One region of the uncultured Anaerobiospirillum sp. genome, then DNA from elsewhere that is predicted to be linked to it. Evidence: predicted binding sites of a transcription regulator. Region 1 holds the regulator's gene; each other region holds the start of a gene.

The links. Region 1 encodes sigma-54, which starts transcription at its own class of promoters, with help from an activator protein. Its sites were predicted from a motif close to TGGCACNGTTTTNGCTT; they were not measured.
Region 2: a site for sigma-54 is predicted at 5,901-5,917, ahead of RDO37_RS02720 (Na(+)-translocating NADH-quinone reductase subunit A). Genes of this name have one in related genera too.
Region 3: a site for sigma-54 is predicted at 1,339-1,355, ahead of RDO37_RS03870 (flagellin). Genes of this name have one in related genera too.

Annotation. Positions count from the first base shown of each region.
Region 1 is NZ_CABTML010000022.1:3,052-13,557, reverse strand. Features, by position in the region: gene RDO37_RS01915 (ABC transporter substrate-binding protein) at 1-360, opposite strand, end outside; partial or broken gene mlaD (outer membrane lipid asymmetry maintenance protein MlaD) at 771-1,235, opposite strand; gene mlaE (lipid asymmetry maintenance ABC transporter permease subunit MlaE) at 1,329-2,102, opposite strand; gene RDO37_RS01900 (ATP-binding cassette domain-containing protein) at 2,102-2,968, opposite strand; gene RDO37_RS01895 (KpsF/GutQ family sugar-phosphate isomerase) at 3,657-4,625, shown strand; gene RDO37_RS01890 (HAD hydrolase family protein) at 4,651-5,253, shown strand; gene lptC (LPS export ABC transporter periplasmic protein LptC) at 5,862-6,434, shown strand; gene lptA (lipopolysaccharide transport periplasmic protein LptA) at 6,415-6,930, shown strand; gene lptB (LPS export ABC transporter ATP-binding protein) at 7,241-7,966, shown strand; gene rpoN (RNA polymerase factor sigma-54) at 7,977-9,746, shown strand.
Region 2 is NZ_CABTML010000028.1:51,033-61,538, forward strand. Features, by position in the region: gene nqrF (NADH:ubiquinone reductase (Na(+)-transporting) subunit F) at 1-1,003, opposite strand, end outside; gene nqrE (NADH:ubiquinone reductase (Na(+)-transporting) subunit E) at 1,013-1,612, opposite strand; gene RDO37_RS02705 (NADH:ubiquinone reductase (Na(+)-transporting) subunit D) at 1,615-2,280, opposite strand; gene RDO37_RS02710 (Na(+)-translocating NADH-quinone reductase subunit C) at 2,283-3,065, opposite strand; gene RDO37_RS02715 (NADH:ubiquinone reductase (Na(+)-transporting) subunit B) at 3,058-4,302, opposite strand; gene RDO37_RS02720 (Na(+)-translocating NADH-quinone reductase subunit A) at 4,306-5,658, opposite strand; gene RDO37_RS02725 (AmpG family muropeptide MFS transporter) at 7,065-8,708, opposite strand; gene RDO37_RS02730 (YajQ family cyclic di-GMP-binding protein) at 8,797-9,291, opposite strand; gene dxs (1-deoxy-D-xylulose-5-phosphate synthase) at 9,386-10,506, opposite strand, start outside.
Region 3 is NZ_CABTML010000048.1:221-10,726, forward strand. Features, by position in the region: partial or broken gene RDO37_RS03865 (flagellin) at 1-88, opposite strand, end outside; gene RDO37_RS03870 (flagellin) at 286-1,266, opposite strand; gene RDO37_RS03875 (hypothetical protein) at 1,884-2,840, shown strand; gene RDO37_RS03880 (flagellar hook protein FlgE) at 3,305-4,984, opposite strand; gene ilvA (threonine ammonia-lyase, biosynthetic) at 6,226-7,758, opposite strand; gene RDO37_RS03890 (autotransporter outer membrane beta-barrel domain-containing protein) at 8,484-10,506, opposite strand, start outside.

The sequences.
Region 1 (10,506 bases):
TAAATCCTGGTTCTTGTATAAAGCTAAAGCATCTGCAAATGAAGAAACGATGTACTCAGCAAAAGCGTTGCTAAATGCATCACGATCCGCAGCAGAGGCCTTCTTTGCGTAGGTGCCCATTACTTTGTAAGCAGCGTAACGAGTATCTACATAAGGAAGCAGATCATTACGTACTAAGTCCTTTCTAAAAGCAGCATCGCTAACTTTATCCTTGTTCTGCTGCAGCTTATTGAAAGCCTGATCTGCAACCTCAGTCATCATCTTGAAAGGATCTTTCATATCAACTTGTGCAGCTGAGGCAAAGGATACTGTGAATAATGATGCGCACATCATTACACAGGCTAATAACATTTTTCTCATTTGATCACCCTTACTTTAGTTTGACCGCAATATGCTTACTGCGGCCGCTTTCATTGATCTTGTGGGCTTTTTAAAGCCTCAGCAACATCAATGTATCGTTATGCATAAAAGAGCCTGAAAGCTAGGCTCTTTCTTGATTCTTACAGCACAGCTAGTAAGAGGCACTTGGCAATTAAAACGCACATGCGTATCTTTGTGTAAATGTGCTTACTTAGCTTGCTGATTGCTTAAACGGTTGCTTGCTAGCAGCTAGCTTGCTACTGGGCTAACTGCTGAGTAGTCTGCAGTTGCACCATCTTCTGAGCCTCTTCTTTACCAAGATCAATCTCTGAGACATCAACGTCGTGAGTTTCGATGTCATCAGCCTTGCTCTTTGAGGCTTGCTTGTCTTTCTCAGCTGAGTCAGCAACAGAGCTGTTGTACAGGAACTTAGAGATAAGATCTTCTAAGATAACGGCTGAACCGGTATCCATGATCTCATCACCGTTCTTAAGATAAGTTGAACCTAAGTCCTCATCATAAAAGCCTGGAGTCAGTGCAATGTACTGCTCACCAATAATGCCTGAGGTTAAGATGGATACCTTAGAGTCTGAAGAGAGCTTGTCGTAACGAGACTCAATGGACATTTCAACCACTGGTAGCAGATCTTCTTGATCTAAGTAGATCTTATCGACGCGGCCAATTACTACACCACCAATACGTACAGGGGCGCGTAACTTTAAAGAGCCGATATTGTCAAAACGGGCTGATACAGTGTAGGTATTAGAAGAACTATCTAATACTAAGCCTGCAACCTTTAAGGACATGATTACGGCAGCAACGATGCCGACCACCATAAACAATCCGACGCCAAACTCAATTTTGCTAAACTTCATAAAAATTCACCGCAGCTTGTGGTGCCTATATAAGAGGGAGAAACCATATCTCTAAACTCTTTTAGCTACTGCGGGCCTCAGCGTAAAAATCCGTTAAAACATCAGTGCTGTCAGCACAAAATCTAAGCCTAAGATAGCTAGGGATGACTGAACTACAGTAGCAGTAGTAGCTGCAGAAATACCCTCTGAGGTAGGCTTAGAGTCATAACCGTTAAATAAAGCAATCCATACGCAGGCAATAGAGAAAATCACTGCCTTGATGAACATGCAGCCAATGTCGTCGACAAAATCAACTGAAGCCTGCATGCCTGACCAGTAAATGCCGTCATCTAAGCCTAGCCAATCGACACCTACCAACTTACCGCCGTAGATGCCTACTAAGCAGAAGAGGACAGAGAGTAAAGGCATAGAGATCACACCTGCCCAAAAGCGAGGTGAGATGATGCGTCTTAACGGATCTACAGCCATCATCTCCATAGATGAAAGCTGCTCAGATGCTTTAAGCTGACCAATTTCTGCTGTCAGTGCAGAGCCTGCACGTCCAGCAAAAAGCAGTGCAGTAACCACAGGGCCAAGCTCACGAATGATAGCCAGAGCTACTAATGGGCCTAAAGAACCTGTAGCCATGAAGTCTTTAAGGATGTTAAAACCCTGAAGACCAAGCACCATGCCGATGAACAGACCTGAGACCAAAATGATGATGACAGACTGCACACCAACAAAATAGATTTGCTTAATGAGAAGCGGAAAATGCTTACCAAAGTCTGGTCTACCCACGAGCGCATGGTAGAGCATCAAAGTCGAACGGCCAAGTGAAGTAATCTTACCGGTGGTATAACGTCCGATCCTGCCAATAAAATCAAACATTACAGATCCTCCAGATAGTCACGCTCTGCCTTGAGGCGGAATGCATAAGGACCGTCGTAATCGCCATTAATAAACTGCACGACCTTTGGATCTGAACTATTGCGCACTTCATCTGGAGTACCAGAACCAATCACATGACCATCAGCCACAATGTAGACCTGATGGGCAATAGAGAGCACCTCAGCAACATCATGGGTAACGATGATAGAGGTAACGCCTAAGTACTCATTAATGTCGGCAATGAGTTTTACTAAGACCGCCATAGTAATAGGATCCTGACCTACGAAAGGCTCATCGTACATGATGAGTTCAGGATCAAGTGCAATGGAGCGCGCTAGTGCAGCACGACGTGCCATGCCACCAGAGAGTTCATTTGGCGAGAAGTAAGCTGCACCTCTTAGACCTACAGCCTCAAGCTTCATCATCACAAGATCATGAATTAAGACCTCAGGAAGCTTGGTATGCTCACGCAGAGGGAAAGCAACATTCTCAAAGACGTTTAAATCGGTAAACAAAGCACCACTTTGAAAGAGCATGCTCATGCGTTTGCGCAGATCGTAAAGCTCTTTACGTGGTAACTTATGGATATTGATACCGTCAAACAAGATCTGGCCTTCATCTGGTGTTAACTGTGCGCCAATTAATCTTAAGAGCGTAGTTTTACCAGTGCCTGATGGGCCTAAAATTGCTGTGATCTTGCCTCGAGGAATATCCAGGGTCATGCCCTTATAAATTTGTCTGCCAGCATAAGAGAACGATACATTCTCTACCTTAACGAGGCTATCTGAAGGAGCCTTGCAAGTAGAGGCAGCATCTTGACCACAATTACTGGTCGTCTTAGGCAGATCCGAGTTTTGTATACTCATCATGGACACCCTTAACAGGTAAAATGTGCGCTGATTCTAACACAGCATGATGCGCTTACCTGAATAAAGGCAAGTAGATAGAAACAACGAACAACACCTAAATTTGTTAGCTAAATTCGTTAATCTTTAAGCGTCTTTTCATCTATAAACCAAGGCAATCTTGTTTGATGAGTGCTTAAGGTTATGGCTTTAAATTAGCTAACATGTGCAATCTCACGCTCTTTGTTTAAGAGCATGCGATGGCTTTAATAAGCTTGGTTTAAACTGCCTGTATTTTTATGACAAAACCACAGTCAGCTGCTGTTCTTTGACGTTTAATAAAACGGACGAACAGACTTATGTAGCTTGCCATACAGGGAGCGCATATTGTGCTACTAATTATACTTATGCTAAAGGCAAAGCTTAGATTAATGTCTGTATGCATCAAATGCAGCTATAATGTTATGCTCATTGCAAAGCTCATCGTTAACATGAGCTTAACAAATAAAACCCTGATAGAACTTAGCAAAGTCGTTATATTATGTAACTTTTGCTGTGCAAAGGCTAAACCATAGAATATAACCTGAACAAGACTATCAATAAGATGCACTGTGCACCTTAAATGCACAAACTTTTTGCTAATCTGTTCGTTATGAAGCGATAACTATAGGCTATGGATCATCACCATATATATGCCTAGGAGACAAAGATGTTACACGAGACATGTATTCAAGCAGGCAAGCGCGTTTTACAAGAAGAAGCTGCAGCAATCCTTGAGTTAGTCCCTTCTATCAATGAAGACTTTGCTCGTGCATGTGACATCTTATTAAAATGCAAAGGTAAGGTAGTCTTAACTGGCGTAGGTAAATCAGGTCATATTGCCACCAAGATCGCCTCCACCATGGCATCAACAGGCACGCAAGCTTTCTTTGTTCAAGCCGGCGAGGCAGCTCACGGCGACTTAGGCATGATCGGAGATCAGGATGTAGTTATTGCTATCTCCAACTCCGGCGAAGGTACCGAGCTTAAGATCATGATCCCGCTACTGCGCCGCCGCAAAATTCCTCTGATCTCCATTTCTGGCAATTTAGAGTCTTCTTTAGCTAAGGCCTCTGATGTGGCTCTTAGCGCCCATGTAAGCAAAGAAGCTTGTCCGCTTAATCTAGCCCCAACCTCAAGTTCTACAGCAGAGCTTGCCATTGGTGATGCTCTAGCCATTGCCCTTTTAGAGGCTCGCGGCTTTACCGAGCGTGATTTTGCTATGTCTCACCCTGGCGGTGCTTTAGGCAGAAAGCTCCTCGTTCGTTGCCAAGACATCATGCATACAGGCAATGAAATTCCTTTATGCTCAGATAAGGTCACTATCAAAGATGCTCTTTTAGAGATGACTGCTAAAAACCTCGGCATTGTTGCTGTAGCTGATGCAGACAATCACTTTGTAGGCGTGTACACCGATGGCGATCTGCGTCGCACCTTAGAAAAAGAGTTTTCTGTAAAAGACGATTTAAGCAAGGTAATGACCCACGGCGGTATTAGTGTTAAGGCTGAATGTCTTGCTGCAGATGCTTTAGCCATCATGCAAGATAAGAAGATCAGCGCCATGATTGTTACAGATCAAGACAATAAGATCATCGGTGCTTTTAATATGCACGATATGCTTCGCGCCGGAATCATATAAGCAAGCATAGTTCTAAGGGGACAGTATGAGTTTAACTGAGAGTGTATTCCATACCTTCTATCAGGACTTAAGCGCTGAGGTTGCTCATAAGCTCAGTAAGATCAAGCTCGTGGTATTTGATGTAGATGGCACCATTACTGATGGTGGTATTTACTTAGATAGACAGGAAAACGAGCTTAAGAAATTCAATGGTAAGGATGGCATGGGCATAGCCTTATTGCACTATGCCGGTATCCATACGGCTCTTATCACAGGACGTGACTCTCCTCTTACTCAGCGTCGCGCCAAAGAGATCAAAATAGAGCACGTTATACAAGGTATCGCCGATAAAAAGGTAGCCTTAGAAGAACTCTTAGAGAAGCTTAATCTTTCTAAGGATGAAGTAGCTGTCATGGGCGATGATGTCAACGATATCCCGCTCTTTGAGAACGCTGCTGTTTCTGCATGTCCTAACGATGGTTATCACTACATGAAGAAGATCGCTACCATTGTCCTTACATTAGATGGTGGTCGTGGTGCTGCACGTGAGTTTTGCGATCTCATTATGATGGTTCAAGGCAAGATTACCGCTGATGGCCGTCCTTTAGTAGCCAAGGAAGGAATTAGCTTCAAGCCGGGTGCGCAATAAAGACCCAAACTTCAATAACTTTACAAACTTCAATCACTCCACTACCAACAGCTCTCAAAAATCCACTCATCTATCCTAAACATGAGGCAACCTCATGTTTAGGTTGAATCACGTCTTGAGTCTATTCACACAACTGTTTTGCTATCTAAGCAAAGAGTGCAGCCTTAAATTTTCCTTGTGTGCCTAAAGGCATGCAGTGCCCTTCCTAATTTTCCCTGTCTAAACTATTTAACTTTACAAACCTGTCTAGATTTGATGGGTCAAAATAGTGCAGTAATTATGCTAATACACTAAATCGTAGGCTAATTAACAATCATATTGCTTACTTTTGTAAGACGAGTTGTACTGATATTTGCGCATGAGCACAAGTTTGATCAAATTTGCGGCCTGCACGGCAAATTTTGGGCCAATTTTTAGAATAAATAGGCTAGAATGTTTGACTGTTTTCAAGGCTGCCTCAATTAAACATAGCGCTGTTTTTATCTTGGCTAGCTGTTGTGATTTAGCCTATATAGGCTAATCGTTGCTAGTTAAGAATAATGATGTAGGCTCGCCTTGAGTGGTATTAGCTATCAAAGATTTTGGCATTTAATGGGAAGTAATTCTTAATGGGCGTTACTTTAAGATCGATCATCATTGCTGCAATGCTGACTGTTTTAGCAGCTCTGTTGTATCACTTCTCTGGCTTGAAAGGCAGACTGAGCAACGAAGAGATCTCCAATCTCTACCCAACCTTTGTTTCTAAAGGCTTAAAAGCTGAGCTCTACGATCAAGACGGACATATAACCCATTCCATGACAACAGATGAGCTTAAATACCATGAAAACAAAAAGCTCTTAGAAGTCACTGGTATTGATGGTGTTTTCTACGATAAAAACGACGATGGCTCAGCCAAAAATGGCTGGAGGATCAAGGCTAAAGAGGGCGTGATGGTGCATGACAACTATGCCGATTTACGAGGCAATGTCACCGTTAGTCCTTTAGATGTAGACACCTCAGAGATCAAACAAGTTAGTACTAAGAGCGTGCACTTTGACATTAAAAATAAGATCATCAGCTCTAAACAGCAGCTGAGTATCGAAGGCACTAAGTTTACTAACACAGGATCAAATTACGTTATCGATCTGAACAAGAAAACCATAGTAATCAAGGACAAGCCTCATGTGGTCTACAATCCGTAAGATACTGATTACATCTGCAGCTCTTGTAGCTTTCAATAATGCATATGCGTTATCTACAGATAGTAAGCAGTCAATCAACGTTCAATCAGTTGAGCAAAGCGCTGATCTTCAGGCAAACAAGATCGTGTTCTCTGGTGATGTAGAAGCAACTCAAGGCTCTATTAAGCTCACCGCTGATAAAGTAGAGATCATCAGAAATGAAAATGGTGACTTAGAGTCTATCATCGCCTATGGTTCTCCAGTTAACTTCCAACAACAGCAAGATAACGGCAAATACATCAAGGCTCGTGCCCGCACTTTAAGCTACTACCCTCAAAAGACTAGCATCATACTGCAAGGTCGTGCTGTAGTCTGGCAAGGTGAGTCAAAGATGACCGGCGAGCGTATCGAGTACAACATTAACTCACAAAAGCTGCGTGCTGTGAACAACAACAGCCAAGGCGGTCGAGTATCGAGTACTTTTGTGCCAGCTGACTTCAAGAAAGATAACAAGTAAAAAAATAGATGCTAGCTTATAACAGCATCTAAATTTGCTAGATCTTGAGATCTGTAAACACGAAATTTACGTGGCTACAGGATTAAAAAACTAGCAAAGATCCAAGCAAACTCCTAATAGCGAGCTTAGGAATTTAAAGCAGTTTGCATGACTAAGTTTTCTCTTAGTTTTTGGAGTTAAAGTTTTTAAGCTCTTTTATCTTAGTAGTTGTAACAAAGGTAGACATGTCCATTTGGCTATACCCCTCAACTGCATGAATAGAGCTTTAATTAAGCAGCGGTATTAACCGTGGCAATAAACAGGTAACAAGATGAGTCTTTTACAGGCCAACCACCTTAAGAAAACCTATAAAGGACGCGTGGTTGTAAATGATGTAAGCCTCTCCATCGAGAGCGGTTCTATTGTTGGTCTTTTAGGCCCAAATGGCGCAGGTAAAACCACCTCGTTCTATATCATTGTGGGCATTATCTCCACTGAAAATGGCAATGTCATGATCGATGATCAGGACATTACCCACTTACCAATGCACAAGCGTGCATTAGCAGGACTTGGCTACCTGCCTCAGGAAAACTCCATTTTCAGAAAGCTAACTGTAGAAGAAAACATCATGAGTGTGCTTGAACTGCAAAAGCAGCTTAACAAGCACGAGCGCCAAAATAGACTCAACGAGCTTATTGAGGAGTTCCATATTGAGCACATTGCTAAAAGTGCTGGCATGGCTCTCTCTGGTGGTGAACGTCGTCGCGTAGAAATCGCCCGCGCACTCGCTGCCAACCCTAAATTTATCTTGTTAGATGAGCCTTTTGCTGGAGTTGACCCAATCTCCATTTCTGACATTAAGGACATCATCACTCACCTTAAAAATAGAGATATCGGTGTATTGATCACTGATCATAATGTGCGTGAAACTCTTGATGTATGCTCCAAAGCCTACATCGTAAATGCAGGCGAGATTATCGCTAAGGGTAGCGCACAAGAGGTGCTTGAAAACAAGAAGGTACAAGAAGTGTACCTCGGTAAGAATTTCTCTTTATAGGAAAACTTTCATGGCTGGCTTGAAAACATCTCTGCAAATGAGAGCAGTCCAGACACAGACCTTAACTATGACTCCACAGCTGCAGCAAGCAATTCGTCTGCTGCAATTGTCGACTCTAGATCTGCGTCAGGAGATTCAGCTTACTATCGAAAAAAATCCACTTTTAGAGATTGATGAGTCTATCGCTAACTCTAATGTGGACTCGCTTGACGAAATGGCAGAAAACGAGCGTCGTGCCAATGATAGCGAGATCTTTGATCCATTTAGTAATGACGCCTCTTACCAAGGTGCGGACATTGATATGTCTGGCTACAACGAGCACAACGAAGTTGCCTCTGCTGGTGAGCTCATTGGTAAAGATAGTGAGTCACGCGCCGACTACTCTCGCTCACGTAGTGAAGATGACTACTCAGACTATGATCTAACTGGATCCAAGGCTAGCCAAGAATATCTTGATTATGGCTCTGACTATCGCGAGTCAGATGTTGATCTCTCAGCTGCAGATGATGCACTTTCTAATACTGCCCTGCCAGATAGATTAACTGAAGCAGCGATGGACCCTGGTGCCATCTCGACTTTATCTAACCACGATACATTAGCTAGAGATGATAGTGTCTCTGCTAAGTCACGCTCTAAAAACGGCATTACTGGCCTTAACACTGTCTATGAGGGTGAAACCGAAGAGGATTTACGAGATCACCTTACTTGGCAGCTTAACTGCTCTCAGATCCGTGGTCGCGATCGTGAGATTGCCGAGGCTATTATTGATGCTGTAGATGACTCAGGTTATTTAACTGAATCCCTTGAGGACATCGTCTCTGTAGTTATCGGCCGTTATCCAGATACCACAGAAGAAGATGTGGCCATTGTGCTAAAACTCGTACAGCACTTTGATCCATTAGGCGTAGCCTCTCGTACTGTACAAGAGTGTCTGCTCATTCAGATTCGTGAAATGATGCAGACCAATGTAAGCCAAGAGGTCTTGTTTGCTGAGTTAGTAGTCTCTCAGTACCTCGACATGCTCTCAAACCATGACTATCGTGGCTTGTGCAATCAGTTAAGCATCAAAGAAGATCTCTTAAAGAAAGTTATTGAGATCATCGTTTCATTAAACCCACGCCCTGGTAATACTGCAGTTAAGCAAAAGTCAGATTTCATCATTCCTGATGTCTTAGTCGTTAAAGATGAAAATGGCAATTACGATGTTGTCCTTAATCCTGACTCACTGCCACGCGTGCGTTTAAATGAACAGTACAAAGCCCTCTCTTGCTATGCACGCAACGAGCGTGAAAAAGAGTTCTTCAAGAGCAACCTGCAAGAGGCCAATTGGTTTATTCAAAGTATCGCTAAGCGTAACGACACCTTGCTCAAGGTTTCAAAATGCATCATTCAGCATCAGAAAGCCTTCTTAGATCATGGTGAGAGTCGTATGGAGCCTTTAGTGCTTAACGACATCGCTCGCGAAGTTGAGATGCATGAGTCAACTATCTCACGTGTGACTACTGAAAAGTATCTGTTTACCTCTCGTGGTACCTTTGAGCTTAAGTACTTCTTCTCTTCTCACGTTAGCACCGAAAGTGGCGGTACAGCCTCTTCAACTGCAATACGTGCAGAGATCAAATCACTCATCTCAAAGGAAAATCCACGCAGACCATACTCTGATAATCAGATCGCCGTGCTGCTTAAAGAAAAGGGCTATTGTGTGGCTCGCCGTACCATCGCTAAATACCGCGAGTCTATTGGTATCGGCTCTTCCTCACAGCGTAAGCGTCTTGTATAAACCATCGCCACTCAAAGCGGCACTAACGAGACGAAACGAAACACGAGACGAAACGCCACTACAACTCCCCATCGCCCCATTGTCAGCTAAAAACGAGCACTTTGGGGCCTATGCCCAAAACTACTTTGGGCATAAACCCCAAAGAGAATTTGGACATAGCCCCCAAAAAGAATTTGGGCATAATACCCTGCCTCATGAGTTTTAACTCATGCACCCCATCTAGACTAAAAAGATCACCACAACATCTTTGGATCATTTGAGTGAAAGTCGCCCCAAAAGATCACAAGATGGTATTAATACCAAGATCACCACAGGATCAATCAAGGATCACATATATTTTTGTCTTTGGCTTATATATGACTTTTGATTGCTGCGTTTTCCTAAGGCTTGTCCATGCCCTAGAAAAAAGCGTAAAGACCATTTCGGGATCTGCATCTAAGATTTGCTAAGTTTAAGACCCCATAAGGCTTTGATTTAGTTAATATGAAATCAAAGGTTGTCATGCAACTCTCTTACGGGCCCTCGACGAGCCCTTCCCCTTAATTTGACACCGTCGCTGACTATATTTTCCTTTTGAACAGTTTTGCGACTACGGGAGTCAAGTTAAGTAACCAGCTATCGAATTGTTCTGACAGAACCTCTTTAGCTTCTTTGCAGTAGGAACCACTGTTATACGTAGTCTTTTACTTGATACTGCTATGGATTGATTATTTTGGGACTGCGTAGTACCAATAGTACAGTAACGGCGGTGGACGTCGGC
Region 2 (10,506 bases), on a different contig from region 1:
TGAAGTTTGGATGTTCCTTTGCCAGCTGATCGAACTCGTCTACGTAGAAAGCTTCCTTCATGGAACGAGCACCGTACCAGAAAGAAATGCGACGCTTAGAGTTAAGACGCTTGAGCTGGTCAAAGATGTGTGAACGCATTGGGGCCATACCGGCACCACCACCGATGAATACCATCTCATTGTCGGTCTCACGAGCGAAGAACTCACCGAATGGACCAGAGATAGTAACCTTATCACCAGGCTTTAAGCTCCAAATGTATGAAGACATGATGCCAGGTGGCAGTTCCTTAAGCTGACGGAGAGGTGGGGTAGCAATACGCACGTTAAGCATAATGAGACCCTTCTCGTCAGGATAGTTAGCCATGGAGTAAGCACGGATAGAAGGCTCATCAACCTTTGAAACCAGGTCAAATAAACCAAAGTGCTCCCAATCTGCACGGTACTGCTCTGGGATATCAAAATCCTTGTAGTAAACAGTGTGTGCAGGGGCTTCAATCTGAATGTAACCACCAGCGCGGAATGGAACTTCCTCGCCCTCAGGAACCTTCAGACGGAACTCCTTAATAAAGGTTGCTACGTTATCGTTAGAGATAACTTCACACTCCCACTTCTTAACGCCGAAGATCTCAGCAGGCAGCTCTAACTCGCAGTCACCCTTAACAGTAACCTGACAAGCTAAACGCCAGCCTTCACGGATCTCACGCTTGGTGAAGTGAGAATACTCGATAGGTAATACGTCACCGCCGCCTTTAACGACCTTGACCTTACACTGACCGCAAGCACCACGGCCACCGCAAGCTGAAGAAACGAAGATACCCTTGTCGGATAAGTCGTTTAACAGCTTGGTACCAGCAGGACACTTGAAGCCTAAAGATGGATCACCGTTAACACCAATGGTGATGTCACCGGAGTTCACTAAGAAGCGCTTTGCTACGAGGATGAGTGCTACGAGAATAGCAACTACAACCACGAACATAAAAACGCCCGATACGATTGTAAACATGTATCCCCCTTAGAGCGAAATGCCTGAGAATGACATGAAGCCGATAGCCATCAGACCAGAGGTGATGAATACCAGACCCAAGCCACGCATACCATCAGGAGCGTTAGAGTACTTTAAGCGCTCACGAATTGCAGATAAGAGCACCAGTGCCATGGCCCAAGAGGTACCGGAACCGAATGCATATACTACAGACTCAGTGAAGTTGTACTCACGCTGAACCATGAAGGAAACACCTGCAAAGATAACGCAGTTTACAGTGATCAGAGGTAAGAAAATACCTAAGGCGCTGTAAAGAGAAGGTACAAACTTGTCGAGGAACATCTCGAGTACTTGTACTAAAGCTGCGATAACACCAATGTAGGTGATGAAGCTTAAGAAGGAAAGGTCAAGACCAACAACTAAAGCATCAGGCTTTAAGATGTAAGCATTAACCAGGTTGTTTACTGGAACAGCCAGCATCTGCACCATGATAACAGCAGCACCTAAGCCTGCAGAGGTGGTAACCTTCTTGGACACAGCCAAGAAAGTACACATACCTAAGAAGAAGGCCAGAGCCATGTTCTCGATGAAGATACTCTTTACTAAAAGAGAAAGGTAATGTTCAACCATGATTAGTAATCCTGCTTATGGGTGTCATACTCAGGTTGCTCAACCAGATCCTTACGGAAGGTCTTGGTCAGCCAAATTAAGAGGCCAACTAAGAAGAAGCCGCAAGGTGGCATTACGAGCAAGCCACATGGTACATACCAACCACCGTTGTTAACGGTTTCGAATAAGGTAATACCGAACCAAGAACCTGAACCGAAGATCTCACGAACAGTGGCGATAATGCATAAAACGAGCATATAGCCTAAGCCGTTACCAATACCGTCTAATAAAGAAGGTAATGGAGGATACTTCAGAGCAAAGCCCTCAGTACGACCCATAACGATACAGTTGGTAATGATCAGACCTACGTAAACTGATAACTGCTTGGACAGGTCATAGGCAAAAGCCTTGAGGATCTGGTCAACCAGGATTACCAGAGAGGCAATAATGGTCATCTGAGCGATAATACGCACAGAGCTAGGAATATAGTTACGAGTAACAGACACGCAGGTGTTTGCAATAGCACAAACGCAAACTACGGACACACCCATAACGAATGCTGTCTTCATGGAAGAAGTAACAGCTAAGGAAGAGCAGATACCCAGAATCTGAATCATCACCGGGTTATTGGCGATGAGCGGATCGAGCAGTACCTCTTTCCAAGATGGAGCCTTTGCTGCATCAGACATTTTTACATTTCTCCCTTGCGTAAGTTCTCAAGGAAAGCCTTGTATGCGTTTTCGAACCAGTAGTTGGCTGCGTTATCTACACCGCGAGCGGTTAAGGTAGCACCAGAGAGGCTGTCAACGTCATAATCCTTGCCTTCACCATTGTGGTCAGGGGTCTTGGTGATGTTGAAACCACGGGAGCCATCCTCACGGGTGAGCTTCTTGTCAAGCCATAAAGCCTGCCAACGTGGGTTATCGATTTCACCACCTAAGCCTGGGGTTTCACCGTGGCTGTAGAAAGTAACAGCCTTAATGGTGTTGCCATCCGGATCAAGTGCTACGTAACCGTAAACAGTTGACCACAGAGCCATGCCATAGAAAGGAAGAATGTAACGTACGGTATTGCCGTTCTCATCCTTAGAAAGGTAGATTGGCATTAACTTAGTACGAGTACGAATGTTAGCAACGTCCTCTTCTGCAGGAATTGCAACATTGAAGTCTGGGTTCTTTGCTAATGACTGGAAGTTGAAGTCAGAAGGAGCGATAGCGCTGTCCTCAACATACTTACCAGTCTCGAGATCAACTAAACGAGCCTCAATGTGCTTTGCATAGGTCTTAGCAACAGAGCCTTCAACCTCAAAGCCAGAAACACGCAGAATGTTGATCTGACGATCGTTAGCAATAGCTGCCTGCTGGAATGGTCCTAAGGCAACCACAGCACTTGATACCACCACAGAGCATACTAAGCAGAATGCGATGATAACAACGAAAGTGCCGAATACGGAGTCTTTATTGAGCTTAAGCACGGGCAAGTCTCCTCTTGATGTTGCGGTTGGTTGCTAAGTAGTCGAACAGTGGTGCCCAGCAGTTAGCAAACAGAATGGCAAGCATCATACCTTCTGGGTAAGCAGGGTTTACGGTACGAATCATAACGACCATAACACCGATTAAGATACCGAATGCCCACTTACCACCAGTAGTGAAGGAAGAAGACACTGGATCGGTAGCCATAAAGACAGCACCGAATGCAAAACCACCTAATACTAAGTGCCAAATGAAGGTCATGGAGAACATCATGTTGGTCTCAGAGCCGATAGCATTGAATAATGAGGAGCAGATGAATGCGCCTACAACAATACCGGCCATGATACGCCATGAAGCGATACCTAAAGCAATGATTACTACAGCACCTAATAAGATCATTAAGGTAGAGCCTTCGCCGATAGAGCCTGGGATGTTACCTAAGAAAGCGTCCATCCAGGTGATCTTCTCGCCTGCGAAGTTGACAAGAGCTGCCTCACCGCCTTCTGCCCACTGAGCAAGTGGGGTAGCGCCTGAGAAGCCATCAACTGGTACCCAGCAGTTGGTGCCGGACATTGATGCAGGGTATGCGAAGAATAAGAAAGCACGACCAGCTAAAGCTGGGTTCATGAAGTTACGACCGGTACCACCGAATACTTCCTTGGCAATAACAACACCGAAGGAAATACCTAAGGCAGCCTGCCACAGTGGGAGTGTTGGAGGAACGATGAGGGCGTAGAGCATGGAGGTAACGAAGAAGCCTTCGTTAATCTCGTGGCGACGAACGATGCAGAATAAAACTTCCCAGAAAGCACCTACAGCGAAAGTAACGAGGTAGATTGGGAGGAAGTAAACAGCACCGATTAAGAGCTTGCTGCATACGCCAGCGTCAGCACCTAATGAACCGCCTAACATCTGCACTAAAGCAAAGTGGTAGTCGTTGCTGAAAAGTGCATAAGAAGTAGCAGCGATTTCAGCGCCATTAGGCATTGTGGCTAAAGCCATCACGGTCTGGCTACCAACGTTGAACCAGCCCCAGAACATTGCAGGAAGTGCTGCAACGAAAACAATAATCATGATGCGCTTTAAATCGATGTAATCGCGCACGTGAGTATTGCCAGTGGTTACCTTACCATTGGTGTAAAGGAAGGTATAAGCGCCTTCGAACAGAGGGTACAGCTTCTCAAAGACGCCGCCCTTCTCGAACATAGGCTCCAGTTTCTTAAAGAGTCCTAACAACACGTTTTAACCCTCCAGCTCGATCTTGGTGAGGCTACGACGTAAGTACTGACCATAGTCATTCTTGCCAGGGCATACATAGGTACATAAAGCTACGTCTTCTTCAGCAAGCTCTAAGCAGCCTAACATCTTAGCCTGGTCAACGTCGTTAATCTCAATAGCACGCATGAGCATGGTAGGCTCCATATCTAATGGGAATACCTTCTCATAGGTGCCGATAGGAACCATGGTACGTGAACCACCATTAACGGCGGTATTGATGATGTACTCAGATGGCTTGATGAATGAAGAGATGTAAGCGTTAGTTACAGTGTGACGCTTAAAGCCTGCACCGAGCCAGCTCTTCATGATGAAGTCGTTTGCTCTGCCTTCCTCTAAAATAGAGATCTGCTGGTGGTAACGGCCTAAGTAAGCAAAAGCACCTACTGAGGTGTAGCCCCACAGAACTGAGCCAGAGATTACACGAACGCCCATCTCAGATGGGATAACCTCGTTAGCGGTCAGTTCAGCAACTGAAGCACCAACGATGGTACGAACAAGACGTGGCTCCTTGGCATTTGGACCAGCGATGGAGATAACGCGCTTGTTGTAAACCTCACCATCTACAAAGAGGTGACCAATTGCGATAACGTCCTGGTAGCCAATGTGCCAAACAGTCTTGCTCTCGGAAACTGGATCGAGGAAGTGGATGTGGGTGCCTGGTAAACCAGCAGGATGAGGACCTACGAAGATCTCTTCCTTGATGTTAGGAGCACTCACCATTGGGATGGACTTGTCGCCATGGCAGACGAAAACAGTAACACCAATGCGGCTTAACACAGTTAAACCATTCTTGAATGCTTCTGCTTGCTCAGCGATCACTACATTTGCGCAAGGAGCTAATGGATTGGTATCCATTGCAGTTACGAAAATTGAGTGAGGAATTGAGTCTACGCGAGGTACCTTGTCAAAAGGACGGGTACGGAATGCAGTCCATGCACCTGATTCGATTAACTGGCTCTTAACGTCTTCAACGGTAAGGTCAGAAAGCTTGTCAGCAGGAGTCTTCTTAAACTCCACACCCTTAACAGACTCATCGATCTCGATAACGACTGACTGGAAGGCTCTGCGCTCGCCACGGTTAACTGCTACAACAGTACCGGAAGCAGGTGCGGTAAAACGTGTTCCTGGATTTTTCTTGTCCTCGAACAGTACCTGACCCTTTTTAACAGCTGAACCAACTTCAACAGACATTGAAGGACGCAGACCAGGGTAATCACAGCCTAGTAAAGCTGTATGCTTAACCTCAGGACATGCACCTATTGACTGCTCAGGCTGGCCGCTTAAAGGCAGATCCAATCCTTTTTTGATGTTAATCATAGGCGGTTCCAATACAAAACTTACTCGGAGCTATGCTCCACGTACTTCAGACTGACCTCTAACGTCTCAGACCTACTTAAAACAGACTGTTTTTAAGCTCGAATCCTCGACTTTGATATCAAAGCCATCGTGACTTGCTCGAGTCTAATGACACAAGCAAGGACACAAAACCTTTAATTGAGCTTGAGTACCATTACACCCAAAGAAAACGGTTCGCTGTCACAAGCTGAAGTTCTCTCTTCATCCGATTACCGTCCCAAGAGAGATCACTATCTGCTTAGTGCCATGATGCAGGATCGTGGGTTTAGCCTACTATCCTCATCGGCACGCTGTTGTGCTACACGCTTTTAGCTAAGTGCAACACACAGATGGTGTTCAACTTCAGTTGACAGCACTCAGACTATCAATACGACAGTCTGATTGGGGAAAATATGACCCTAAAGAGTATCTACACTGCATTTGATAAGTTAGACAACCGCAAATGGGCTGATAAAACTATTACTTGCAAAGCCTAGATACACTTGCAAAGAGAATTTCAAAGCATTGAATGAGCGCTAATTTTGCGTTTACGCCTCAGCTAGCGTTCGAAAATATGAGTGTCAAAGGTACCCGCAACCCTAAATCAGAGGCAGGCATCAAGTCCCAAATTTTAACACAAAAAGTACTCGTTATCCCCCGTAACTGCCACGTTATGCGGCTATTGTGACAAAGTTAGAAAAAACTATGACACGCATGCATATGGCAAATTACTCGTAGCTTGTGATACTAAACAACTCCCAAACGGCGTGATTAAAGCAAAGTTAAACATGAAGAGGAGGGTACGCCTTAGCTTACTTGTATACCAATGTCTTATGACAAGCAAGCTACACTTTGTTTAAGAACGTGAAATTCATGCGCTTTTGTAAGGTCTAAACCGATCGATATCACATTAACAACATAATGTTTGATGACCTTTACAAACTTGACTCTTATGCGCACCATTTGGAAAGTCTTTATGCCTCACCATGGCTCAAATACACTCAAAATACACGGTTAAACTTACACAAATAGACTAACTTGCATACAAGCTTGACCATACCAATTTAACCCTTGCTCAGGTCACAATTATGATTTTTTTGCCAAACTACCATACAAGAATCTAAGATCACGAGAGGCTATCTAAGATCACCACAACGCCTAAAGAGATCAAACAACCCTGCCTCAAAGCAATAAGCACTAAAACTAATCTACTGCAGCGCAAAAGAGATCAAACTAACCTGCTGCAGCGCAATATGAGATCTAACTAACCTGCCGCACCTTCTAGCAAACTCCCGTAGCAACGCTTGCCACACATACAGGCATGGCAAGTGAAGTGGGATGTGTTCCCTTTGTGGCTCCACTATGGAGGGGATCATGTGTTGTGAACTTTATGCCTTATTAGCGACTTCATCCTTTGCTGACCATGGGGCTACCTTAAACAAAAGCAACATACCTGGGATCGCAATGATGGTGCAGAAGATAAAGAAATTCTGCCAACCTAAGCCCTCTACAAGATAACCTGTTACTGCATTACAGAAAGTACGAGGAATGGCCGAGAAACTTGTAAGCAGCGCTAACTGCGTTGCGGTGTAGGCTGGATTAGTTTCTTTGGCTAAGAATGCTACGAAAGCTGCCGTACCTAAACCACCGCCACCGTACTCACACACTAGCACTAAAGAGAGCAACCCCACTGATGGAGTGCCACTCTTACCTAAGTAGGCTAAAAGAACAAAACCTAAGATCGTGACTACCTGAATAAAGCCAAAGACCCACAGTGCGCGGTTAATGCCAAGCTTTAACATGAACACACCGCCTAGCAGGCCTCCGGCTACAGTCGACCACAAGCCAACATTCTTAGCCACAATGCCTATGGTGGTGAGGTTATAGCCTAAATCCATGTAAAAAGGTGTTGCCAAAGCTAAAGCCATGGAATCACCAATCTTGTACAAGAAGACAAAGCACACGATAAACAGTGCAGCCTTAACACCACGGCGGCCAATAAACTCAGAAAAAGGCTCTACTACTGCCTCTTTTAAAGTGCGCGGTGCATTGCTGACATTCTGTTCACGTAAAAATAAGGACAGGATAAAACAAGGAATCAAACATGCTGCAGTAAAGGTAAATACAGTTTGCCATGATACATAGTCAGCCATGATCAAGGACACACCGCCTGGGATTAATCCTGCGACACGATAGGCATTAACAAACACTGCATTGCCTAAACCAAGCTCAACATCTGGTAAGAACTCACGACGGTAAGCATCGAGCACAATGTCCTGAGTTGCAGAGGCAAAGGCCACTAAGATCGCTAATCCTGCAATAATGCCAATATTCTCTTTTGGCGAGAACCATCCCATAGCAGCAATAGCGCCGATCAAGACTATCTGGGAGAGAATAATCCAGTCTTTACGTCTACCTAATCTAAAGATCTGATAGCGGTCAACGAACGGAGCCCACAAAAACTTCCAAGTGTATGGCACCATCATCAAGGAGAATGCGCCAATCACCTTGAGATCTAAGCCCTCTTTACGCAAATATGCAGAGAGCAAATTGATAAGCACAAATAGCGGCATGCCTGAGGCAAAACCGGTCACCAGACAAATACCCATTCTCTTAGAGAAAATCTGCACTAATAGCGATTTTTCTTCTATCTGTTCTGACTGAGTATTAGCAGTTGCATCCTGTGGCGTAGCATCAGCAGTATCTGCACTTAAATTTGCATATGCATAAGCGCCATACTCTTTGGCGGCCTCATCACTATCTTGCTCTTTGGCAGCCTCATTACTATCTTGCTCGTTTGCAGCACTTTTCTTGAGCGTTTGTGCATGCTCATGAAACTTTGCAGCACTCTCCATAATCTGATCAGCTGGATCATACACGTCTTTGCTAAATAAATTTTGAGCTGCTAAATCATACATGTCCTTGCTAGAGGAACTTTGACCTTGTCTATTAGCATGCTCTTCGTTCTTATGATTGCTAAAAGCAGATTCTGAATCTTCAGAAGAGTATTTGGTGTTAGCTTTATCTACCATGGTGCATACATAAATGAGGTTGCTTTAGCTAAATAAAAAGGGCCGCAGGTGCTTGACCGGCGGCCCGTGGTAACTAAGTGATTAGTGCTTAGTCACGGAAATTTTGGAATTGAAGAGGCTGACCTAAGTCGCTCATCTTGGACTTAACTAAGGCAATTACAGCCTGCAGATCATCGCGCTTCTTACCTTGAACTCGTACAGTGTCGTCATTCATCTTGGCATCTACCTTGATCTTCTCATCTTTGATGAGCTTAACGATCTTCTTGCCAAGATCCTTATCAATGCCTTCTTTGAACTGTACTTGCTGCAGTGACTTCTTACCTGAACGAGTAATGTCCTTAAACTCAGCACAGCCGACTTCGATACCGCGCTTAATGAGCTTTTGGGTCAGAATATCATCCATCTGCTGAATCTGGAACTCTTCGTCAGCCTCAAGCTTAACGAGATTGTCAGCCTTTACTAACTCGTATGATGCTTCAACGCCGCGAAAATCATAACGTGTTTGTAATTCACGATTAGCGTTATCCACTGCGTTTTGCAGCTCATCTTTCTTGAGTTCAGAAACAATATCAAAAGACGGCATGTCATTCTCCCCTGTTAATTAACTAACGCAAAACCAAAGTTTTAGTTAGTTTGAATGCAGAAAGCTTGGTTAATAAAATCAAGCTAAACTGTCATTATAACTCAGATGCTGCTTTTCTTACTGATGACATGATGCCATCACGATCTAAGCCTAAGTCTGCAAGTAACTCACCGCGATTACCTTCACCAACGAAAGAATCACTCATACCAAGATTGCGCACCTGAGCCTTTGCATTGCTATGAGAGATGGAGGCAACGATTGAGCTAATATGCTCGCCTACACCGCCTAGTACAGCACCCTCTTCTACAGTGACCAACAGATCGTATTGTGAGCTTAAGTATTGAATTAGCTCTTCATTAAGCGGCTTTACAAAGCGCATGTTAATGAGAGTGATATCTTGCTCTTCACAAACACTCTGTAGAGAGTTAACTAATGGGCCAAAGACTAACAGAGCGATCTTATGTTGCTTGCCTAAAGCATCAACACGTTCTTGCTCATGAGAGCTTTGAGCTACCTGCATATGCTCAAGCTGTTCACGGCTTTCAAAGCCAAGCAGCTTAATAGTATGTTCAACTTGATCCTCAGCACCATGACCATCAAAAGAAGCACTATCAAGCGCTCTTACGAGCTCATTGACATGAGATGAAGCTAAGTTGCGGATTTCAACACTACCTACTGCAATAGTCTTTTCCAAGCTCATAGGAGCATCTTCAAAACTATCGCCCTTCTTAATCATTAAAGACTCACCATTGTCTCGTGGATAACGAATGACACATGGAGAGCCTAGCGCATAGGCAGTGTTTAACATGGTGTACTGCTCATGACGTGAGCTTGGCACCATGATGGTTAAATTAGGTACGGTACGGGTATAGGCAATATCAAAAGCGCCATTGTGTGTAGGACCGTCAGCACCAACTAAGCCACCGCGATCAAGGCACAGAATGATTGGTAAATTCTGAATTGCCATATCGTGGATTAAGCCATCATAAGCTCGCTGCATGAAGGAGCTGTAGATATTCACTACAGGGCGCATACCGCCTGCTGCTAAACCTGAGGCAAAGACCATGGCATGCTGCTCAGCAATAGCCACGTCGAAAAATTGCTTTGGATAGAGCTCAGCAAATTTAGCTAGACCAGAACCAATGCGCATGGCTGGTGTAACAGCCATAAGCTTAGGATCTTCTTTTGCCTTGTCGCACATCCAGCGACCAAATC
Region 3 (10,506 bases), on a different contig from region 1:
GATATGAGGTGTTGAGTGCTAAGGTAGAGTTAGCGAGCTTACGCTGAGCGTTAATGGAGCTCACGTTAGTGTTAACGTATAAAGCCATGATTCTCTCCAATATCGTCTATGCAGGACAGAGAAGCTTAGACGCCATGCTCCACCTTGCTTTTTGCAATCAATGTATTCGTAAAGGGCATAGCTGCCACTTACGAATAAACTGTCTACAAACTCCCACCAAATAAGGCCGCAAAGGAGAGCTAGCGGCCTTAAAGTGATACGAGTCTTAAAATCTATGTTTGCGTATTAACGGCCTAAGAGGCTAAGTGCCACAGTTGGACGCTGGTTAGCCTGGCTCAGAATGGTCTGAGAAGCCTGCTGAATAATCTGGTTCTGAGTTAAAGCTGCAGTTTCAGATGCAAAATCAGTATCGCGAATACGGCTGCGAGCATCAGACTCATTTTCCGCAATGGAGCTCTGATTGCGGATGGTGCTTTCCATACGATTCTGGATTGCGCCTAGGGCCGCACGCTGTGAGTCAACTGTTTCAATCATCTTATCGATGTTTGCTAAAGTTACTTGGGCAACAGATGCTGAGTCGACCAGGAAGTATGCTAATGAAGGTGTGGCAGCTTTAGTGAAAAACAGACCTGTACCACCTTGAGCTGCTGCCTGCTGCTTATCCTCTTTAATGGCAAGTCCAGCCATCTTAGCTATGCCATTGATATGGAAGCCATTTTCAATCTTAAGATTGATCATGTCGTTTGCATTGGCACCAACCTGAAAGTAGTACTCTCCATTGGCATTCTTTAATGTATCAAGCTTAACATTACCACCGGTACCACCTGCGCCTGTGGTTGCATCCTTACTCATCAATACATTTGCACCAGCAAATGTTGTTTTATAAGCAATACGGCTAATTTCATGAGATAAAGACTTCACTTCTTCTTGAAGTGCCTGGCGATCCTTTTGTGTGTTGGTACCGTTAGCAGCCTGTACTGCAAGGGTACGGATACGCTGCAGCATGTTGGTCGTTTCGTCTAAGGCACCTTCGATGGTTTGAGCTAAGGCGATGCCGTCGTTGGCATTACGATTTCCCTGATTTAAGCCATTTATCTGGGATGTTAAGCGATCAGAGATCTGAAGGCCTGCTGCATCGTCCTTAGAGCTGTTAATACGAAGACCTGAGGACAGTCTCTGATAAGAGGTATTGAGTGCTAAGGTAGAGTTAGCAAGCTTACGCTGAGCGTTGATAGAGCTAACGTTCGTATTAACATATAAAGCCATGGTATATCTCTCATAAGGCAAGCCATGATCATCTTGTGAAAGATCATGGCAATATCATTCCTGATCGGCTTTGAGCAAGAGCTGTGCCTATTTCGTAAAGCAGTTTGGCTAAATGTGTATAAAGAGCTTGTTTAAGCCAGTGTGTCATAAACATACCTACCATAACTGCAGTTACATATGCGTGGCAATGCTTTGCCACACGGCAATGCTGCGCTCCATGATCTTGTTTTTTTTGCTATACCAATACGTCTAGTCTTACTAACAGTGAGCCTTGAGTGTGTGCTTGCTGTACTTCTCAGTAATGTGTGGCCAGCTGGGTAATTTCATACGCTACTTCAAGCTTTGTGCTTGTTAAAGAATTACTGCAGGTTTGTTATGGCATCTGAGCGGCAGTTACACGCTTAGCTACGTCCTGTTGTGCTTAGTAAGCTGATAAACGATACTTTGTAGCTCGATTGGTGATCTCGGTCTGATCAACAGCTAAAAATGAGAGATTAGTGAGGAGAACGCGAGTCTTTTTTGCGCTTGCTAATATAGTGCTAACTTTCATGCCGTAAAATATTTATAGGTAATTGTTATACCCCACTGCAAACTTGCCATATAACTAGGAGAAAGAGATGCACAATAGGATGCCTAGTTTAATGCTGTTACCAGCTGCGCTTTTGGCTGCTCTAGCCATGCCTTCTCAGGCAAACTCTGAGCTAGACTTCTCTCATCAGTACCGTTATGAGGGCACTGGTGAGGTGGAGCATCCAAACAGCACACCTTCTCCTAATCAAGTTGAGTCAAATAATTCAGTGAGCGGTGATATCTACACAGATAAGCGCACCATTACTGTTGGCAACCTGAACAACAACTCAGGCAATGCTTACTCTAGTGTTGATCGTCAAGAGCAAGTACGACGCTACTCAAATGAGCAATTAAAAAACAATGCTGAGCAGCATCGTATTCCTGCCTACGAGGACTTAAACCGCGCAAGCCGTAGTATTCATGGTGAGAGTTATGGCCCCAACCACTACCAGTGGTCTACAAGCACTAATGACTCCAGCGCATGGGACGACTATTACAATCAAAATCAGACCAAACCTGCGCCGCCACCGAGTGAATATGGTCAAAATGCTCGCCCTTCCCATGGTCCAAATGGTGGGCACTTTAGGCCCGGTTACAGACCAAACTTTGATGAGAATAACCCCGATTACATGCCTTATCCGCCTACTCCGGATGCATACTACCCACATAGACCGTCTCATCGACCACCAGTAAGCCGTCCACAACCTGTAATGGGTACTGCTTTGCGTGCTTGTATCTCCCACGAGAGATCTGATGGCTCATTTAGCCGTGACCATCCTGAGCACGTTATGATTACTGATGGCCATGGCATTATGGCCCGCTTTAACTTCATGCCTGAAGGTAATTTGGATAATCTCTTCTTGCTCTTAAACGATCATGGCAGAACACGCATTCTCCCAATGAAAAATCGTCGTTCACTTAGCAAGGCTCCAATTATCTTAGAAGACATTACTGGCGATCACCGCTACCGCATCAGCAGCTCATGGCGTCGCTGCGGCGGTTAATCATAGATCTTCCTTCTTAGTGCGCTAAAGCAACTGCCCAGCACTACCCTGCTTTAGCGCATTAAATACTCTTTAATCTCTGCCAACTCTTATGCAGTGCTCAGTTTCTTAGCACGTTGTCTTGCTGCTAGCGTCTCGCGATTATCTTTCTCTTACAATGCAATCAAGAGCTGAATGCTTTTTACCTTGGTTGTAAGGAGGTAGTAAGACATTGCCAGTGAAACCATCGTACATAGGCTGTCGCAACTGCACATTGCGCTTTGTAGTTCTAGACGTCGACCACTATCTAACGTGATATCCTCGTAAGGTCTTCTAAGCTTGTACATGGTTGTACTTGGTTTTGAAGTACTCAATGGATTGCCGCTAGTACTGAGGTTTTAATGATAAGAGGCAGATGATTGGTGGAGTACAATTAAAAAAGCCGAGTCAAAGCTCGGCGTAAGTTAGGTATGGATTCAAGTTAATTAACGGATATTGAGGATTGAGTCCATAACTGTATTTTGTGTCTGCAGCGACTGAGCATTAGCCTGATAGTTACGCTGTGCAGTGATAAGCTCTACAAGCTCATTGGTAAGGTCTACGTTGGAGAGCTCGAGGTTTGAGCCCTTAATAGAACCACATGAGCCTGAGTTAGCTTCCTTAGCGATAGCCTCACCGGATGCATTAGACTGCTTCCACTGAGTATCACCAATCTTAGTCAGACCTTGGGTATTGGCAAAATCCGCCATAGCTACCTTGGCAATATTCTTTACCTGACCATTGGAGTACTCACACTGGATAATGCCGTTCTCATCGACGGACATACCAATCAGAATACCTGTAGCATAGCCATCATTTGTAGGAGCTTGGCTTACAGAGAAGTTTGATGAGCCGTACTGGCTTGCAGCAAACTGAATATTCAGCATCTGAGTTGGCTCAATACCTTGTCCTAAGGCAGTATGTAAGCTACCGTCATTGCCTGCCTGACCCTTAAAGGTGAAAGTTAGGTCTTTTGGTGGGTTATTTTGATTTAACTGTGCAAGCACACCAGTTGCATCCTGAGAATTGGCAGGAGCATTTGGATTACCAAAGAGTGCATGACGTAAGCTGCCTGGAACTTTCTGGTTTGCAGCTGCAGCATCAGCAGGGTTTACAAGCTCAACCTTAGCAGGATACTGCTCTAAGACCTCACCGTTTGGACCAAACTTAACCTGGAAGCCAAAAAGATTTGAGCCAGCAATAGTAGACTTGCCATTTACGGTAAGGCAAACAGGATTGTCTTTGTATGAGATACCCTGGCCTAAGCCCTTGCCTTTAACATCAACTGGATGTCCATCAACGTATGGGATTACAGTCCAGTTAGTGTTGTTAGAATCCTTAGCATCTGGACCAGTCTTAATCATGTAGTAAGTCAGAGTATGAGCACGACCTAAGGAGTCGTGAATAGTCTGAGAGGTAGATGCTTGGTAAGTGCTTGCATCCTTTGGATCAAAGTCAGTGTAGTACTGGATAAAATTAGCAGCATTAGGGTCTGGATTAGCGCCACCAGCTGGTCCACGGAAAATACCTTGCGACTCATTTACTGGTACATTTTGCGGCCAAGCAGCACCAGACCATGGATCTTGAGCAGGCTGGTTTGGCTTAACTGGGTCTTTATCAGCTGGGAGGTTAACGCCGATAGAGACGTTGGTAGACATCTGAGGTGCGCCAGTGTCGGCTGGTAGACGAATATTATGGGTGTTGCTAAGGTCTAAGGAGGTGGTAGTACCATCTGGGTTTACGTCCCAACCTTGCAGGAAATCACCCATAGCGGTGACTACGAAGCCTTCTTTGTTGATCTGGAAAGCACCGTTACGAGTAAAGGTCTGTGCATCAGAGCCAGGGCCCTCAAGTACAAAGAAGCCATTACCCTGAATTGCCATATCCAGTGGGTTACCAGTATCACCAGAGAGTGCACCTTGTACAAACTGCTGTGACACTACGGTGTTTTGTACACCCATACCGGCATTGGTCTTGGAGTTTGTGAAGACGCTATTGGCATATACGTCAGCAAACTCTGCACGCGACTTCTTAAAGCCGTATGAATTGGTATTAGAGATATTATTTGAAGTCACATCAATGTGCTTTTGAGAGTTCTTAATACCGCTAACTGATGTTCCGAACATAGCGTTGCTCCACTACAAAAACTTATTTAGGCTACTCACTTTGGAAAAAGTGTAGCCAAAGTGCAAAGCTTAATGAGCAAAGGTAATGCCATATACACAAAAAGTTTGTTAAATGCCTTAAATATGCCTTTTTCGCTATGTTTTATAACTAAGATCACCGCGTTCTTAAAATCCATAAAAACACGTAACTCTACCTATCGCGGCAATGAGATCGCCTCCTCAATAGCAGATCTTGCCGCTATGCTTTACAGCTATCCATGAAACTAAGATCTGCTCCTAAACACCATCGTAACCTCCATACTGTCACGATTATGCATCGTGACCTCTTAGCATTCTCAAACTGACTCTTAGCGACCTAGCCAAACGTACGAGTAGCTAGCGAACCACAAGGCCCGGTTAGGCAATTGTCGTGTGCAATGCATTCAAGTCAAGGCAGGATCATGGAGTAATGGAACCGCTAAAAACCAAAGCCGCATTAAGTACGAGCTCTGTATCAGAGTCTGTAAGCCGCAGCTGCCATCGTATGCCTTTGTCTTGTATGTTGTATGCGCCTTAACAAGTCAATTATCTCAATGTACCCTTTAGCCTCATAGACCATAAAGTCTGAGTATGGTTAGTAAATGACCAGCCTTGTGACTAAGTAACACTAAGCCATAACATCATAAAAGCTATGAGTTCATGACACAGATACTACTAAGCGTTCTACTGCTCGGTAGATTATGTTTACTGTGCAGATAAAGCAAATAGCGCCCTACTCTGCTGTTAATTGCTCCAAGGCAAATTACATTAACCAATTGATTCTACCGTTACATAAATAGTGATATGTTTTATAAAGCCACGAAAAAAAAAATGATGTGAACTGTTATTTATACTTCTGCAGCTGCATGCCGCATTGATAATCAATGGCTGTTGTATTATGCCTTTGTCATTAAGGCGAGGAAGGATAGCGAATGGCTCTTAGTTATTCGGCAAGATTGGTGTATGTAACAGCTATCTAGCTCTAACAAGGTAGTTCAGCTTGAGAAGCATAACCTATAAGCTAGAGAGCATGAGAGGATGCATTTGGTAAGTAATTGCGCGTCCTTTAAGCATTCAGAATGCTTAGGAGGAGAGCTAAAAGAGGCGCTGCCATGTTTGGTCGCATGGAGCGCCTTGGCGATCTTTAACGGCTAGATGGATGGTTGCGACTTAAGCGCAGACATGATCCATCAGCCATCAGCCATTGATGATCTTATAGTCTGTTAGACTAAGAACTGCTGATAAGCAGCGTTATCAGTTACCTCGATGTATGGGTAATTGATGGTGCTGATAAATTGCTCTAAGTCGTCATTACCATGGGTTACATTAAAGCCACACAGTACAGAGCAGTACTCTAAACCAGAAATACGGAAGTGGAATAGAGAAATACTTAAAGAGCCAGCAAGCTTAGTTAAGAAGTCATTGAGAGCACCCTTAGTCTCAGGGAACTCAAAGAGGAATAAACGCTCTTTTTCACCTGCCTTTAAGTGACCACCGATCATGTAACGCACGTGATCTTTTGCCAGTGTGTCTTCAGTTAGGTCTGTAACCTTGTAGCCAGCTTGCTCAAGTTCACCAGTGATGTAACTGAGCTCTTTTTTACCTTCAGTAAGCTCAATAGAGGCAAAAATACGTGCCAGATCGCTACGGTGAACACGGTAGCTGAACTCGGTCACATGACGGTTGCCGATAGTCTCACAGAACTTTAAGAATGAGCCCTTAACCTCAGGAATCTCAACTGAGAAGATACCCTCAGTCATTTCACCAACGTCACAGCGCTCAGCGACCATACGTAAGGTGTTGAACTTAACGTTAGCGCCAGACATGATGGCAATGTGATTGCCTTCTTTGATGTTGTGCTGACGTAAGTACTTCTTACAGCCAGCTAAAGATAAAGCACCTGATGGCTCGGCAATAGCACGAGTATCATCGAAGATGTCTTTCATAGCAGCACAGATTTCGTCATTAGAACAAGTAATGATGTCATCAAGATACTCGTTACACAGACGGAATGTCTCTTCACCGGCACGGCTTACAGCTACACCATCAGCAAAGTGTGAAACAAAGCCAATGTTGCATGGGCTGCCATTATCTACTGCAGCTTTCATACAGGCAGAGCCTTCAGCCTCAACACCAATAACTTTTACGTGAGGGATGAGGTTCTTGATATATACGGCGATACCTGCTGCTAAACCGCCGCCGCCGATCTGAACAAAGATGCTGCTGATATCATTACACTGCCCCATGAGCTCATGAGCAACGGTGCCTTGACCGGCAATAACATCAGGATCGTCATAAGGAGGGATCATAGTAAGACCCTTTTCCTTTGAGAGCTTTTGAGCATAGTCATAGGCTTCGTTAAAGCTCTCACCATACAGCACTACCTCAGCGCCAAAGCGACGCACAGCATCCACCTTTAAGTCTGGGGTGGTGTTAGGCATTACGATGACTGCCTTGCAGCCTAAGTTCTTGGCTGATAATGCACAACCTTGTGCATGGTTACCTGCAGATGCGGCTACGATACCGCAGCTTAATTGCTCCTTAGAGAGCTGACGAATCTTGTTATAGGCACCACGAATCTTGAAAGAGTGAACAGTCTGATAGTCCTCTCTCTTGAGTAAAATCTTGCCACCACCAATCTTGTCGGATAATTTCTCAAGCTTGTGCAGTGGGGTTAAACGAGCAACAGGATAAATGCGTGCAAGCAAGATCTTACGAAGATAGTCCTGCCCGCTTAATGCATTCTCTTGACTCATGGTGCGCTCCTAAAAATCTGTCTTACGCAAACTCTAAATACATACCAACTCAAACAAGTAAAGATGCCAAGCAAAGATCAATTCATAGCATTCTTATGCACGCATAATGTGGCAATGCACAGATATACAAGCAAAATGAAGTGACGCCCTACTTACTGCCTTACCAAGTTAAGTGAGTTTGCGTCGATGCGGCGGTCGTTATTAGAGTTGTAACCGCGACATCTAGAAAACAATGCCACTCAAAGAGTGGCCTCAAATAATGAGTTCGATAGTAGCACGCAAACTAAGCCTAAACTGCAATGCCCCGCAAGTGCCTATCTTGACTAAGGTTTGGGCAAAAATGGTGCGTAACTTTGGTGCATACTCCCCTACCGTCTACTGCATTTCAAGTTATAGACAAATCTGCAATCCCCGTCATGCAAGCCATAACAGCTAACTTCCCAGTTACATAAAGTATGAGCATTCAAATACGTAATCCTGATAAAACGACCAGTAAACCCAATTCAGATTAGTAAATTCATTGAGATTTGAGCATTGAGTGTAGAGCCTATTCAGAGCCAAGTTCACGGAGCAAAATCAACGCAGATCTCGTATCCCATAAAGCGAAAAAGCGACCACAGCTGATGATCTATCCCCATCATCAGCCATGATCGCTTAAGCTAGACTACGCTATAAACATCAAGTCTTAAGCGCAGTCTATAGATTTACTCTTAGCTAAGAGCTCATTAGAACATGTAACGGCACTGTGCGTTAACGCCGAAGCTGTCGGTGTTGGAAGATCCAGTGTAGTTGATTCCAAATGAGGTACCAAATGCACCGTTCTGAGCACCTAAGCCAACAGTTAAGCCGTACTGAACTTCATCAAGCACCTCAGTGTTCATAGCAACAGCCATTGGCTTAGTGCTGTTGAACTGGGTATGTGACTTAGCCTCAGTATCGCCAGTGTTGAAGGCAACAGTTAAGTCTGCGCTAGGAGCTAAAGTCCAGCCGCTGGTGCTAAATGCCTTAGATAAGGTTACACCCAGTGGGATGGAGAATACGTTCTGCACATCAAAGTCAGTAGTAGCGATAGCACCATCTGCTGACATTAAGTCATAGCTGTCGGTGTTGATGCGGATGAAACGTGCACCTAAGTGTGGAGTTACATCAACTGCAGCAGTAGAGATGGTGTACTGACCAGTTAAGCCCATAGTAACAGCCTTGGTGTCAGCCTTACCAGAAAGATCTAAGCCCTCAACCTCGTGAGAGATTACGGTCATGGAGGCATCGCCAACTAAAGCAAAGTTACCAAAGCCCATTGCTGAGTAAATACCAAAGCCGTAGTAGTCAAACTCGTCCTTGAGGCCATTACCCTGACCCTTGCCTTCTGCATCACCAGAACCGATGTTGAATACAGCACCAAAACGCATGTTGCCGTTTACAGTATCAGTACCAAATGCTACACCAGCAAGGTCAACATCTGAGCCGTAAGATACGCCCTCAGCGTTGAAACCGTCGGAATCAACAGACTTGTACATTGGGGTTAACCATACACCGCCGTTAGCCTGTGAGCCAGTGGCAGAAATGGTTGCAGCCTCTACACCAACGGCACCAACACGACCAAACATTGCGTCAGCCATGGTGGTTACTGCAGCAACAGCAGCCTGCTGGGCACCTGCGTAAGTTGCAGCATGAGCAGCAGCATCGATTGCACCGTATTGCTTAGCAGTAAGAGTATTAACTACAAAGTCATAGCCTAAGCCTGAAGCACCAGAGAACTCGCCATTTGCATAGTCAACAAACATCTGACCAACAGGTGCGGATACTAAGCTACGAATCTGTTTCTCTACCTCAGGATCAAGCTTTAGAGTTACACCTGTAGTAGAAAGATCAGCACCATTAGCATAAGTGTAAGTCAAAAGACCACCAGCAGCCTCAACAACTAAATCACCACTTGCGGTTACTGTGCTGCCAGTACCCTGTGCTGCAAAGATCTTAAGTCCAGTATCCTTAGCAGTGATGTCACCGATTAAGCTTACCTTTGCACCTTCTGCAGCCTGAACCTTTGCTGCAACGGTTGTTGTGCCTGCGCCAGAAGTGAAAGTAATAGCAGGCTGTGATTTGTCAGCACCGAATGCATTGTCAGTGATGATAAGAGCAGCGTTCTTACCAAGCTCTAAGGTGTTCTTAGGAATATTGCCGTTTACAGTTGTATCAGTAATGTCGTGCTTTACGATAATACCGTTATCGTACTTAACAGACAGTGGCTTGTTGAGAACTAAAGCATTAGCAGGACCAGTTGAGCCAGAATTTGTAGGATCAGCAAACTTGCCATCTACAAGGTAGTTGGCCATTACTGAATTGAACTCGGCCTCATCAAAGCCATAGCCGAAAGCAGCGTTTTGACCAACATACAGACCGCCGGCTAATACGCCCACGTCTTCTTTGGCATCACCAGCCTTAATCTCTTGAACAGCAAGAACTGATGCCTTCTCAGTGTAAGCAGGATCAACGAAGATCTTGCCAGCCTTGAACATAAGGGTCTCAGCAAATACGGCCGCAGTTGAGCTAGGCTCATCGCCAACCTTATCCTTACCAATGGTTAAGGAGCTAGCTGCCTTGCCAAGCTCAAGAGTTGCAACGTCAACATTTGCACCACCAGCAATGGTTGAGGCGTTTTCAAGGCTTAACTTGCCAGCATCAACGTCACCCATGATGGTTGCAGTTTCCTTAACAACTACATCACCGGAAGCAAAGACATAGCCACCC